DNA from 3 places in the Mesorhizobium sp. M1A.F.Ca.ET.072.01.1.1 genome. Region 2 is predicted to be linked to each of the others. Evidence: riboswitches for the same ligand, from Rfam matches in the RefSeq annotation. Region 2 holds a riboswitch; each other region holds the start of a gene.
What was found. A riboswitch is a leader RNA that binds a small molecule or an ion and turns the genes downstream of it on or off. The one in region 2 is predicted to bind cobalamin.
Positions count from the first base shown of each region.

Region 1: it holds a riboswitch for cobalamin, as region 2 does, so the genes downstream of both, EOA32_RS17680 (HoxN/HupN/NixA family nickel/cobalt transporter) here and EOA32_RS14545 (DUF1636 family protein) in region 2, are expected to answer to the same signal.
Region 3: it holds a riboswitch for cobalamin, as region 2 does, so the genes downstream of both, bluB (5,6-dimethylbenzimidazole synthase) here and EOA32_RS14545 (DUF1636 family protein) in region 2, are expected to answer to the same signal.

Region 1 covers NZ_RZSF01000118.1:8,384-11,637, forward strand. The annotation lists gene EOA32_RS17675 (HWE histidine kinase domain-containing protein) at 1-92, shown strand, start outside; gene EOA32_RS17680 (HoxN/HupN/NixA family nickel/cobalt transporter) at 631-1,698, opposite strand; cobalamin riboswitch at 1,788-1,979, opposite strand; gene EOA32_RS17685 (DOPA 4,5-dioxygenase family protein) at 2,060-2,467, opposite strand; gene EOA32_RS17690 (hypothetical protein) at 2,711-3,254, opposite strand, start outside.
Region 2 covers NZ_RZSF01000086.1:4,714-7,967, forward strand. The annotation lists gene cobW (cobalamin biosynthesis protein CobW) at 1-938, opposite strand, end outside; gene EOA32_RS14545 (DUF1636 family protein) at 940-1,368, opposite strand; cobalamin riboswitch at 1,407-1,606, opposite strand; gene EOA32_RS14550 (winged helix-turn-helix domain-containing protein) at 1,636-2,835, opposite strand; gene EOA32_RS14555 (NADH-quinone oxidoreductase subunit A) at 3,161-3,254, shown strand, end outside.
Region 3 covers NZ_RZSF01000302.1:2,807-6,060, reverse strand. The annotation lists gene EOA32_RS29380 (hypothetical protein) at 1-744, shown strand, start outside; gene bluB (5,6-dimethylbenzimidazole synthase) at 775-1,512, opposite strand; cobalamin riboswitch at 1,555-1,733, opposite strand; gene EOA32_RS29370 (histone deacetylase family protein) at 1,848-2,774, shown strand; gene EOA32_RS29365 (exodeoxyribonuclease VII small subunit) at 2,778-3,029, shown strand; gene EOA32_RS29360 (DUF2277 domain-containing protein) at 3,221-3,254, shown strand, end outside.

The sequences.
Region 1 (3,254 bases), on a different contig from region 2:
TTCGCTGGACGCTCTCGGCGCCGCTCGCCAACGTGGTTGTCGCCCGCGGGGCGGAGCTGGACGGCGATGAGCAGATCGGCGGGCTGACGTGAGGCCGGTTTCATCCTGGGAGACCGAACAGGGCGGCTCGCCGCCACGTCGGAGGCTCGCTGGCGCCGCCGAGCCCTCGCCGTAGCGCCGTACGCCGAATGGCTTGCGCTGCTCCCATTTTTGCTTTCCCCTTCCCCACTTTTTTAGAACAGAAAAGCGCCAGCTTTTCTGTTCTGGACTCTGGATATTTGGACTCTGGATTCTGGCTTATGGATTATGGGGCTTATCCCAGGCCTTAACCCCTGGCTTATCCAAGCGCAGAATTCCATCAAACTTCCAAAGGCTTGGGCTACGGGTCCTCAGCATGCCTTTGAAGCGCGTGCGCACGGGCCGGCGATCTCCTGTTGCTGTCTGGCCAACAGTGAACAAAATGGGAACAAAAATGTCAAGCCGGGCACCGCTGACAGAGCTGGCGATCGTCGCCTTTGCCGTCATCGGCTTCCTGTTGCCGAGGCGCTTTAAGGAGGCAGGCTGGCAGCCGCCGGGATCTGATGGCAGAGAGATGCGGCTGGCCTGCTGCAGCCAGCCGCGGCCGGCGGCTTATGAATTCTTTGCTGCGGATCCGATCTCCACATCGTCCAGCCCCTTGGCCTTGTAGACGACGTAGGAGATCGCCCAGGCGGCGATGAAGATGCCGATAATGGCGAAGCCCAGATTGTTGAAATTGTCGTTGAGCGTGCCGACGCCGTTCCAGAAGCCGCCCGACAGACCGAGCTTGTCACCGATCAGGCCGAGCGCCTCGATGCCGCCGATCAGCACTGCGACAAGGACCGACACCAGGGTGATCGTCATGTTGTAGTACAGTTTGCGGATCGGCTTGACGAAGGCCCACTCATAGGCGCCGAGCATCATCACACCATCGGTCGTGTCGACCAGTGACATGCCGGCCGCGAAAAGCACCGGGAAGACCAGAATGGCTTCGAACGGCACGCCCTTGGCCGCTTGTGCCGCGGACACGCCGAACATGGCGACTTCGGTCGCGGTGTCGAAACCAAGGCCGAAGAGGAAACCAAGTGGGAACATGTGCCAGCTGCGCGACACCAGCCGGAACATCGGGCGGAAGACGCGGGCCAGGAAGCCGCGATTGTTGAGCAGCAGGTCCAGATCCTCCTCGACAAACGCCCCACCGGCCCGCACCCGCCGATAGCTTCTGTAGATCGAGAAGAAGATGACGATGTTCATCGCCGCGATGGCGAGCAGGAAGAGTGCGGAAACGCCGGTACTGATCGTGCCGCCAATCTCCTGAAGGCTTTGGAAACGGCCGAGCAGGGACGTTGCCGCCGCGATAGCCGCAGCGACGATGACGACGATCGTCGAATGGCCGAGTGCGAAAAAGAAACCGACGGAGACCGGCCGTTTGCCGTTCTGCATCAGCTTGCGCGTGACATTGTCGATGGCCGCTATGTGGTCGGCATCGACGGCATGGCGCAAGCCGAGGCCATAAATGACGAGAGCGACGCCAAGCAATGTCGGCTTGTCGTGGAAGGCGACGAAAGCCCACAGCCACGCCCCGACGTTGAGAATGGCGAGCGCGCCGTAGATCGTTATCAGTCTGGCCTTCAGGTCGGGCGCGCTTTTGTTCAGCATTTTCGATAGTTGGATCAGCATGGTTCTGCCTTTGACGTTGCCTGTCATCGCAGGGAACTCGCCCCGCCGTCCGGCCAGGCGCGCACACCGGATCACCCCGTCCGATGTTCTGCTTTGACGTCCATGATGGCAGGTCTCCTGGCTCGCGGATTCCCGCCGCTTTCGCCTTCCCGGCCCATGCAGCCAGTGGCATCGTGAAAACGGCACGCCGCTTACAGTTGCGGGGGCAGCCACGGCTTTGGATTTCTCCGCACCGCGTTCCCTTTTGATCCCCGAAGGGAACCATCAGCGCGAATTCGCCACACCGCGGTTGGCCAGTCAATCGACAACTCCGACGGCCAGAGGCCCCTCACGCCATCGTGACGAGAGGGCTACGCCCCCCTTACACCCCCAGCGTCGGCTCGGTATTCACCTCCAGCGCATCCTCCGCCTCGTCCTCCTCGCCAAGCACCTCGCCCTTCACCGGCAGTGCGCGTCCGATCCAGATCGGGTCGATAAGGTGGTCGCGCTTGGGGTTGGTGGTGTTGGGATGGATGAGGATGCTTAGGCCGCCATGGTTCAGCATCAGCCAGGGAACCAGCGTGGCAAAGATCTCGGTGGCGAAGGAGACCTGGTACATGGCTTGCTTGTGCGGGCCGACCGGCTCGTCGCGCCAATTGCCCAGGCGCACGCGGAACCGTTCTGCGATGCGCTGGCGCAGCCATTCGGCATGCTGCCGCTCGGCCTGCCCGCCGTAGTAGATATGGGCGTGATAGCTCGCGATCTCGGCGATCGGCCTGACTTCGTTCATCGCGATGCTCCCCTTCGACGATTTTTTTGCGCCCGGCGGAACTCTAGCCGAAGCGCGGGCGCCTTGTCTGCAGCCGGCCGCGGTCTGCGCCTGCGGTCGGCAGGGTTATCGGATATGGCGCTCCCCCGCTCCGTCTCGGCTGCGCCGAGCCACCTCTCCCATCCACCTTGTGGGGGCGAGGAATTGCCAAACCGCCGAGGTTGCAACCGGCAGGAAGGATGGCAACGGCCGTTCTGCCTTGGCCTAAATCACCGCGGTGACCGCGCCCTTCGCATTTAGACGACAGCCGACTTTCGCCTGCCTCACTTCGATGCCGCCTCGCCTGTCATAGTCTATGCGCACCTCGATCGGCGCGTTGAGCCCGCTTCGGCGTTGACGCAAGGGGCCGGCGCTGACCGTGTAAACACGCACGGCGCCGAGGGGCTTGGCGGCCGCCGCGATCGCGGCGCGACAGGCGCGCACTACGGCGGCCGGCGTGCCCGGTATCGTCTTCGGAGGTGACAGCGGCGGGATGCGATAGCCTTTGGTGACCCGCCGGAGGTCGCCGCCGGCGGATCTGGAGGGCCTCAGCACTGGAGGCAGCACAATGGTCTGCGCCGCGCTTTTGGCCAAAGCAGGGGCTGTCGGCACCGCGGCCGGGTTCTGCGCAGAGGCAGCCGATCCGCTGACGGCGGAAGGATCGTCGCCCGCGGCGGCGGCGCCGACGCTTGTCGACACTCCTGTGCTGGTGCTGCCCAGATTGCCGCCGGCATTGACGCCGAGCGATCCGCCGCCGGTCGATGCGCCG
Region 2 (3,254 bases):
TCGTAATAGTGGTTGACGCGCGGGCCGACGGCCTGGAGCAGCAGCCGCATCGGCTTGCCACCCACCTCGACAAAGCCTTTGACGCGCAGAACGTTTTCCTGCTCGGCGGCGAGAGCGACGCGCTTTGCCAGCTCATCCGGACTGGCGATGGACGGGATATCGAGGACGAAGGAGTCGAAATCGTCATGCTCATGGTCGAGCTCGTCATCGTGATGGGTCTTGCGGTTCTCGATGTCGTCTTCGACGGCGAGGCCAAGACCGAGCAGCACCGACGGGTCGACCTTGCCCTGTGCGGTCGGTACGACCTTGACCGCGCGCGCCACGTGCTCGCCGATGACGGCGTTGGCGCGCTCCGAGCCGGCCGCGTCCATCAGATCGCTCTTCGACAGGATGATCAGGTCGGCGCAAGCGATCTGGTCCTCGAACACCTCTTCGACTGGATCATCGTGGTCGAGGGAATCGTCGGCGGCGCGCTGCGCCTGCAGGGCGTCCATATCGGCGGCGACGCGGCCGTCGGCCAGCGCCGGACCGTCGACCACGGCGATGACGCCATCGACCGTCACGCGGCTCTTCACCGTCGGCCACTGGAAGGCCTGGACGAGCGGCTTCGGCAAAGCGAGGCCGGAGGTTTCGATCAGGATGTGGTCGACTTTCGGCGTGCGCGACAGGATCTGGTCGAGCGCCGGCACGAAGTCGTCGGCGACGGTGCAGCAGATGCAGCCATTGGCCAGTTCGACGATGTTTTCCTCCGGACAGGTGTCGACGCCGCAGCCTTTCAGGATCTCGCCGTCGATGCCGACATCGCCGAATTCGTTGACGATGATCGCCAGCCGCTTGCCCTTGGCGTTTTCGAGCAGGTTGCGGATCAGCGTGGTCTTGCCGGCGCCGAGAAAGCCGGTGACGACAGTGCAGGGAACACGGGAGAGGGATGCGGTCATGTCAGTCCTTCAGCAGGTCGAGGGGAGGGATGCGGGCAACCAGGCCGCGCTTGAGGGAATCGGGCCGGCCTCGCCACGGGATGAGGCCGTCGGTCGAGGTGGCAAAGAGCTTTGCGCCGGTGACGAGGTCGGCGCCGCTGGTCGTTTCCAGGTCACCGAAGACATAGCTCCAGCAGCCGTCGCGCAGCAGCGCCGCGCTCAGGCGGCGTTTGCAATTGCCGAGACACTCGACGGTGCGGATGCGGATTTTCTCGTCCGGCGCGGCGCGGCGCGCGTCTTCGGCAAGGAGGGCGCCGGCACGCGGATGCGCGTCCGAACCGGTCTCATCTCGGCAGGAGGAGCAGACGATGACGGTCACTTCCGATAGCGCGTCGCGGGGTTCGGACGAAATGTCCGCGGTATTAGCCGGAAAACTGACGTTGCGATCCAAAACCAGGCTCCTTGCCCGGAAAACCCGCCGAGCGATCGGATTCTCATGTCTCAGACGGCAGGTCTCCTGGCTCGCGGGTCGTCGCCTTGCGCCGCCTTCCCGGGAACATCCCAGTGGTTTTCGGCTGAGGCTCGTCGCTCACAGTTGCGGGGACAGCCGCGGATTTGGGTTTTCCCGCACCGCATTCCCTCTTGGCTCCTCCCCTTGCCGGGAGGAGACCGTCTGCGGCGGATTTAGGCTTAGAGGTGCTGGCATGTCAACGCGCGGCTACGACACCGAAATGTCGGCCAACGCCGGCCCAAGGTCGCCGGCCGGCGTCACCTCGATGGTTTCCAAGCCGAGCCATGCCTGCATCTGTTTCAACTCATCGAAGAGCTGTGCGGCCGTTTCGGCGGGAGCGCCGGCTTCGGCAAAAGCCGCATGGACGCGCAGCACGCCGGCCGGGCGGTCAGCTCTCAGATCGACCCGGGCAACGATCCGGTCGCCGAGCAGGAAAGGCAGCACGTAGTAGCCGTACTGGCGCTTCTCGGCCGGCGTGTAGATCTCGATGCGGTAGCGGAAGCCGAAGAGTTTTTCCGTCCGGGTGCGTTCGAATACCACCGGATCGAAGGGCGCGAGCAGGGCGCGGGCCTCGATCCGGCGCGGAAAGCGGGCGTCCTTGTGGAGATAGGCGGGCTTGTCCCAGCCTTCGACCTTCACCAGCAGCAGTTCGCCCATCTCGACCAGTTCCTCGATCCTGGCTCTCGTATCGCCAGGCGCCAGGCGGAAATAGTCACGCAGATCGCCATAGGTTGCGATGCCATGGGCGCGGGCGGAAATGCGCAGCAATTGGCGATGCGCGTCCTCGACCGAGGGCACCGGCAGGTCGAGGATGGCCTGCGGCAGAACCCGCTCGGGCAGGTCGTAATAGCGCTCGAATCCTCGCCGGTAGGCGGTGGTGATGCGCCCGGCCCAGAACAGCCATTCGAAAGCGTGCTTGGCCTCGCTCCAGCCCCACCATCCGCCATTGCCCTTGTGGCCTTCGATGTCGGAGGCGGCGATCGGCCCGCGTTGCGCGACTTGCCCGTAGATCTCCTCGATCATCGCCTTGCGCTCGCGGCCCCATTTGGCGAGGCCGAGATACATTTCCTCGCCTTTCTCGGCCCGCTGCATGCGCCAGCGCATCAACGGATAGGTCTCGACGGGCAGGAAGGAAGCCTCATGGGCCCAGTATTCGAAGACGGTTCGCTTGCGGGTGACGGCCGCGTTGTCGAGCAGCGCAAGCGGGTAGGGGCCGAGGCGCGAATAGAGCGGCATATAGTGGGCGCGCACCACGGCGCTGACGGAATCGATCTGCAGCAGGCCAGTTCGGGAAAGCACGCGGGCGAGATGGCGACGATCGGGCGTGCCGGCAGGCCGCGCATCGGTGAAACCCTGCGCGCCGAGCGCAATGCGCCTTGCTGCGGCGAGCGAGATCTTTTCCTTCATCCCTACCGATCCTTTGCCGGGGTTTCCAGTCGGTGATTCCGGCCATGCTAGCAGGCAAATGGCGGGAGATATGTCAGGATAGAAAAGTGGAGTAAAACATGAAGGAAATCAAACAGGAGCGGATCGGACCAGTTTCTTCCGATATGGCGTCCAGGGCCGGATTTTGAACAAGGTTTGACTTGCGTCGCCGAAACCGCTGCGCTAACCCTCGCCGCGTCGCAGCATAGGCCACCTAAAACGGTTCAGCGGGTTAAACTGTCACGCTTCCGCCTTAGAGTCCGTTGCTGTAATCAAAGTGAACTGGCCGCCGAAGGAAAGTCGCCGCATGAGCGCACTCCTAAGTTCGTATCTGCCCATCGTGCTCTTCATCGCAGTGGCGATGGTCGTCGGCCTGGCGCTGATCGTTGCGCCGTTCCTGG
Region 3 (3,254 bases), on a different contig from region 2:
ATCCGCGAATACATTCTCTATGTGCTCAAGGCAGGCCATATCGCCGTCATGGTCCATCTGATCGACGGGCAGGACGTTCCCGACGGCCAGGGCCAGATCGCCTATGCGCGCGAAGTGGTGACGAAGCGCTTCGCCGAGGCCAACATCCTTTTCGTCGTCGACCAGCTGGTGAAAGGCGCCATCCGCGCCATCACAGGGCTGATCGGCGGCATTGCTGCGTTCCTACCCATTCCAGGCTTAAGCGGTCTGGTGAGCTTCATCAATACCGTCATCCGCCTGTCGCTGACCTATGTCGACGAGATCATCCTCGGCTACAACATCCGCACCAATTCCAACTCGCCTTTCGAGACCGCCAGGCAAGGCGTCGTGCTCTACGCGCAGAACGGCAAGTTGATGGTCAAGAACGCCGTCTGGCTGGCGGTGATCATGTGGGGTGTTTCCTTCGTCATCTTTCTTTTGATGCTGGCGCCCGCCGCCGCGATCCTCTGGGCCATGCCGGGCCAGCTTGCCGGCTGGGCCTTCGTGTTGGCCATCGTCTTCGCCTGGGCCTTCAAGGCGGCTTTCATCGAGCCCTTCGCCATCGCTTCGCTGATGCAGGTCTACTTCGCCGCCATCGAGGGCCAGGTCCCCAATCCGGAATGGGACCGGCGCCTGGCCGAAGCCTCGTCCAAGTTCAGGGAGCTGCGCGACAAGGCGCTCAGCCCCTTCGGCGGCTCGCGCTGGGATTCGCCAAGGACCGCTTGAGCAGCAGCCCCGGCCACGAAGGCCGCCTGATCACGGCTTCGCCCCTTCACGGGAACCAAGGCGAGCGATCGCCGATTTGAGCGGCGCCTCGCCGGCGCCGCAAAAGGTCTCGCTCATCACCAGCTCGGGCAGCGGCAGGCGCTTGCCCCAGCCATGCGCTTCGAGGTCGGGCCTCGGCGCGAATTCCGAGACGCGGCCGACGCAGAGATAGGCGATCGGCGTGACGTGCTCGGGGATCGACAGCAGTCGCTTCAGCGCTTCGGGCTCGATGATGCTCACCCAGCCGACCCCGACGCCTTCCGCCCGCGCCGCGAGCCAGAAATTCTGCACCGCGCAGACGGTGCTGTAGAGGTCCATCTCCGGATTGTGCCAGCGCCCGAGCGGCGAGTTCTTCGAGCGCTGGCGGTCGCAGGTGATGCACAGGTTGAGCGCGCTTTCGCAGATGCCCTCGAGCTTCAGCTTGCGGTAGAGCGCCCGCCGCTCCACCTCGATCGCCGGCAGTTCCTGTTCGCGCGCGGCGAGGAAAAGGTCGCGCACCTGCCGCCGCCTTGTGGCGTCCCGGATGATGATGAAGTTCCAGGGCTGCATGTAGCCGACCGACGGCGCGTGGTGTGCCGCGGTGAGCAGCCGCGCCAAAACGCTGTCGTCGAGATCGTCGGTAAGGAAATGGCTGCGCACGTCGCGCCGGGTGAACATGGCCCGGTAGACGGCGTCGCGCGCCAATTGGTCAAAGTCATCGCCGCCGGCGGCGGCTGTTCGTGCCTGCATCGCTTGTCCCCTTGCGATAAGCAGTCCTCCGCCTGACCATGCGGATGACCATGTCTGCCGGGCCGGTCTTCTGGCTCGGGATCGACCCGCATCCGGCGCCTTCCCGTCTGGGACAGTGGCGTTTGCCGGCGCGGTCCCCCTCACAGCGTTGGGCACGCCACGGATTTCAACCGTGTTCCCGATTCTCCCGCGTTGCGGGCACCAGGCAGCGACGCGACCTTATCGCGAAGCCGAAGCCGGGCCAATGCCGCCAGCGACACGATTGGGCGCGATTTCCCCAATCATTCGGCGCTGAAACATGGCTATCCGTGCGACAGGTGCCTAGATTAGGCGCCATGACCACTCGTCTCTACACTCATCCGGTATTCCTGGAACACCTCACGCCGCCCGGCCACCCCGAGCGGCCCGACCGTTTGCGCGCCATCGAGCGCGTGCTCGACGACGAGGCTTTTTCGGCCCTCGACCGCGTCGAGGCGCCGGAAGGCGACGAGGCGACTATCCTTTACGCGCATCCGGAGGATTTCGTCGGCCGTGTCCGCGCTGCGATTCCCGAGACGGGGATCGTCTCGATCGATGCCGACACCAGCGCCAGCCCGAAAAGCTGGCATGCGGCGGTGACGGCGATCGGCGCGGCGAACGCCGCCGTCGACGATGTGTTCGAGGGCCGTGCCGCCAATGTCTTCGTTGCCGCGCGTCCGCCCGGCCATCACGCCGAAAAAGCGACCGCGATGGGCTTTTGCCTGTTCAACACCGCGGCGATCGCCGCCCGTTATGCGCAGGAGAAGCATCTGGCCGAGCGCGTCGCCATCGTCGATTGGGATGTGCATCACGGCAACGGCACGCAGGACATTTTCTGGGACGATCCGTCGGTGCTCTATTGCTCGACCCACCAGATGCCGCTTTATCCGGGCACCGGTGCCAAGAGCGAGACCGGCGCCGGCAACATCGTCAACGCGCCGCTTGCGCCGAGCACCGGCAGCGACACGTTCCGCGACGCCTTCCTGTCGCGCGTGCTGCCGTCGATCGACGCCTTCCAGCCGGATCTGATCATCATTTCCGCCGGTTTCGATGCGCACCATCGCGATCCGCTGGCCGCGATCAACCTGACCGAGGATGATTTCGACTGGGCGACCGGCCAGCTGATGGAGCGCGCCGGGCGCCACAGCGGCAACCGGCTCGTCAGCCTGCTGGAGGGCGGTTACGATCTGCAAGGATTGGCATTTTCGGTCGCCGCCCATGTCGGGCGGCTGATGAAGGGATGAATGATGGCTGATGAAGCTAACCAAGACGTCAAGGCGATGAGCTTCGAACAGGCGCTCGACGCGCTGGAGAAGATCGTCGATGATCTGGAGCGCGGCGACGTTCCGCTCGACCAGTCGATCAAGATCTACGAGCGCGGCGAGGCGCTGAAGGCTCATTGCGACCGCTTGCTCAAGGCCGCCGAGGACAAGGTCGAGAAGATCAGGCTCTCGCGCGACGGCAAGCCGGTTGGAACGGAGCCGCTCGACGCCGAGTGAGGTGTATTGATATTCAGGTGAGGCCGCCTGCAAACGCGGCTTTCTGCGGTTCCGGTGCTCACGTCCTTCAAGTACGCTCCGGTCCGGTTCTCGGAACCCGCCATTTTCGGCTCGGTCTGACCTGAATCTCAACACACCTCGGTGCACAATGTCAGACCGGTTCGGGCAGAAAGCAGGTAAGGAGTTAAAGCATGTGCCGAAACATCAAGACCCTGTTCAACTTCG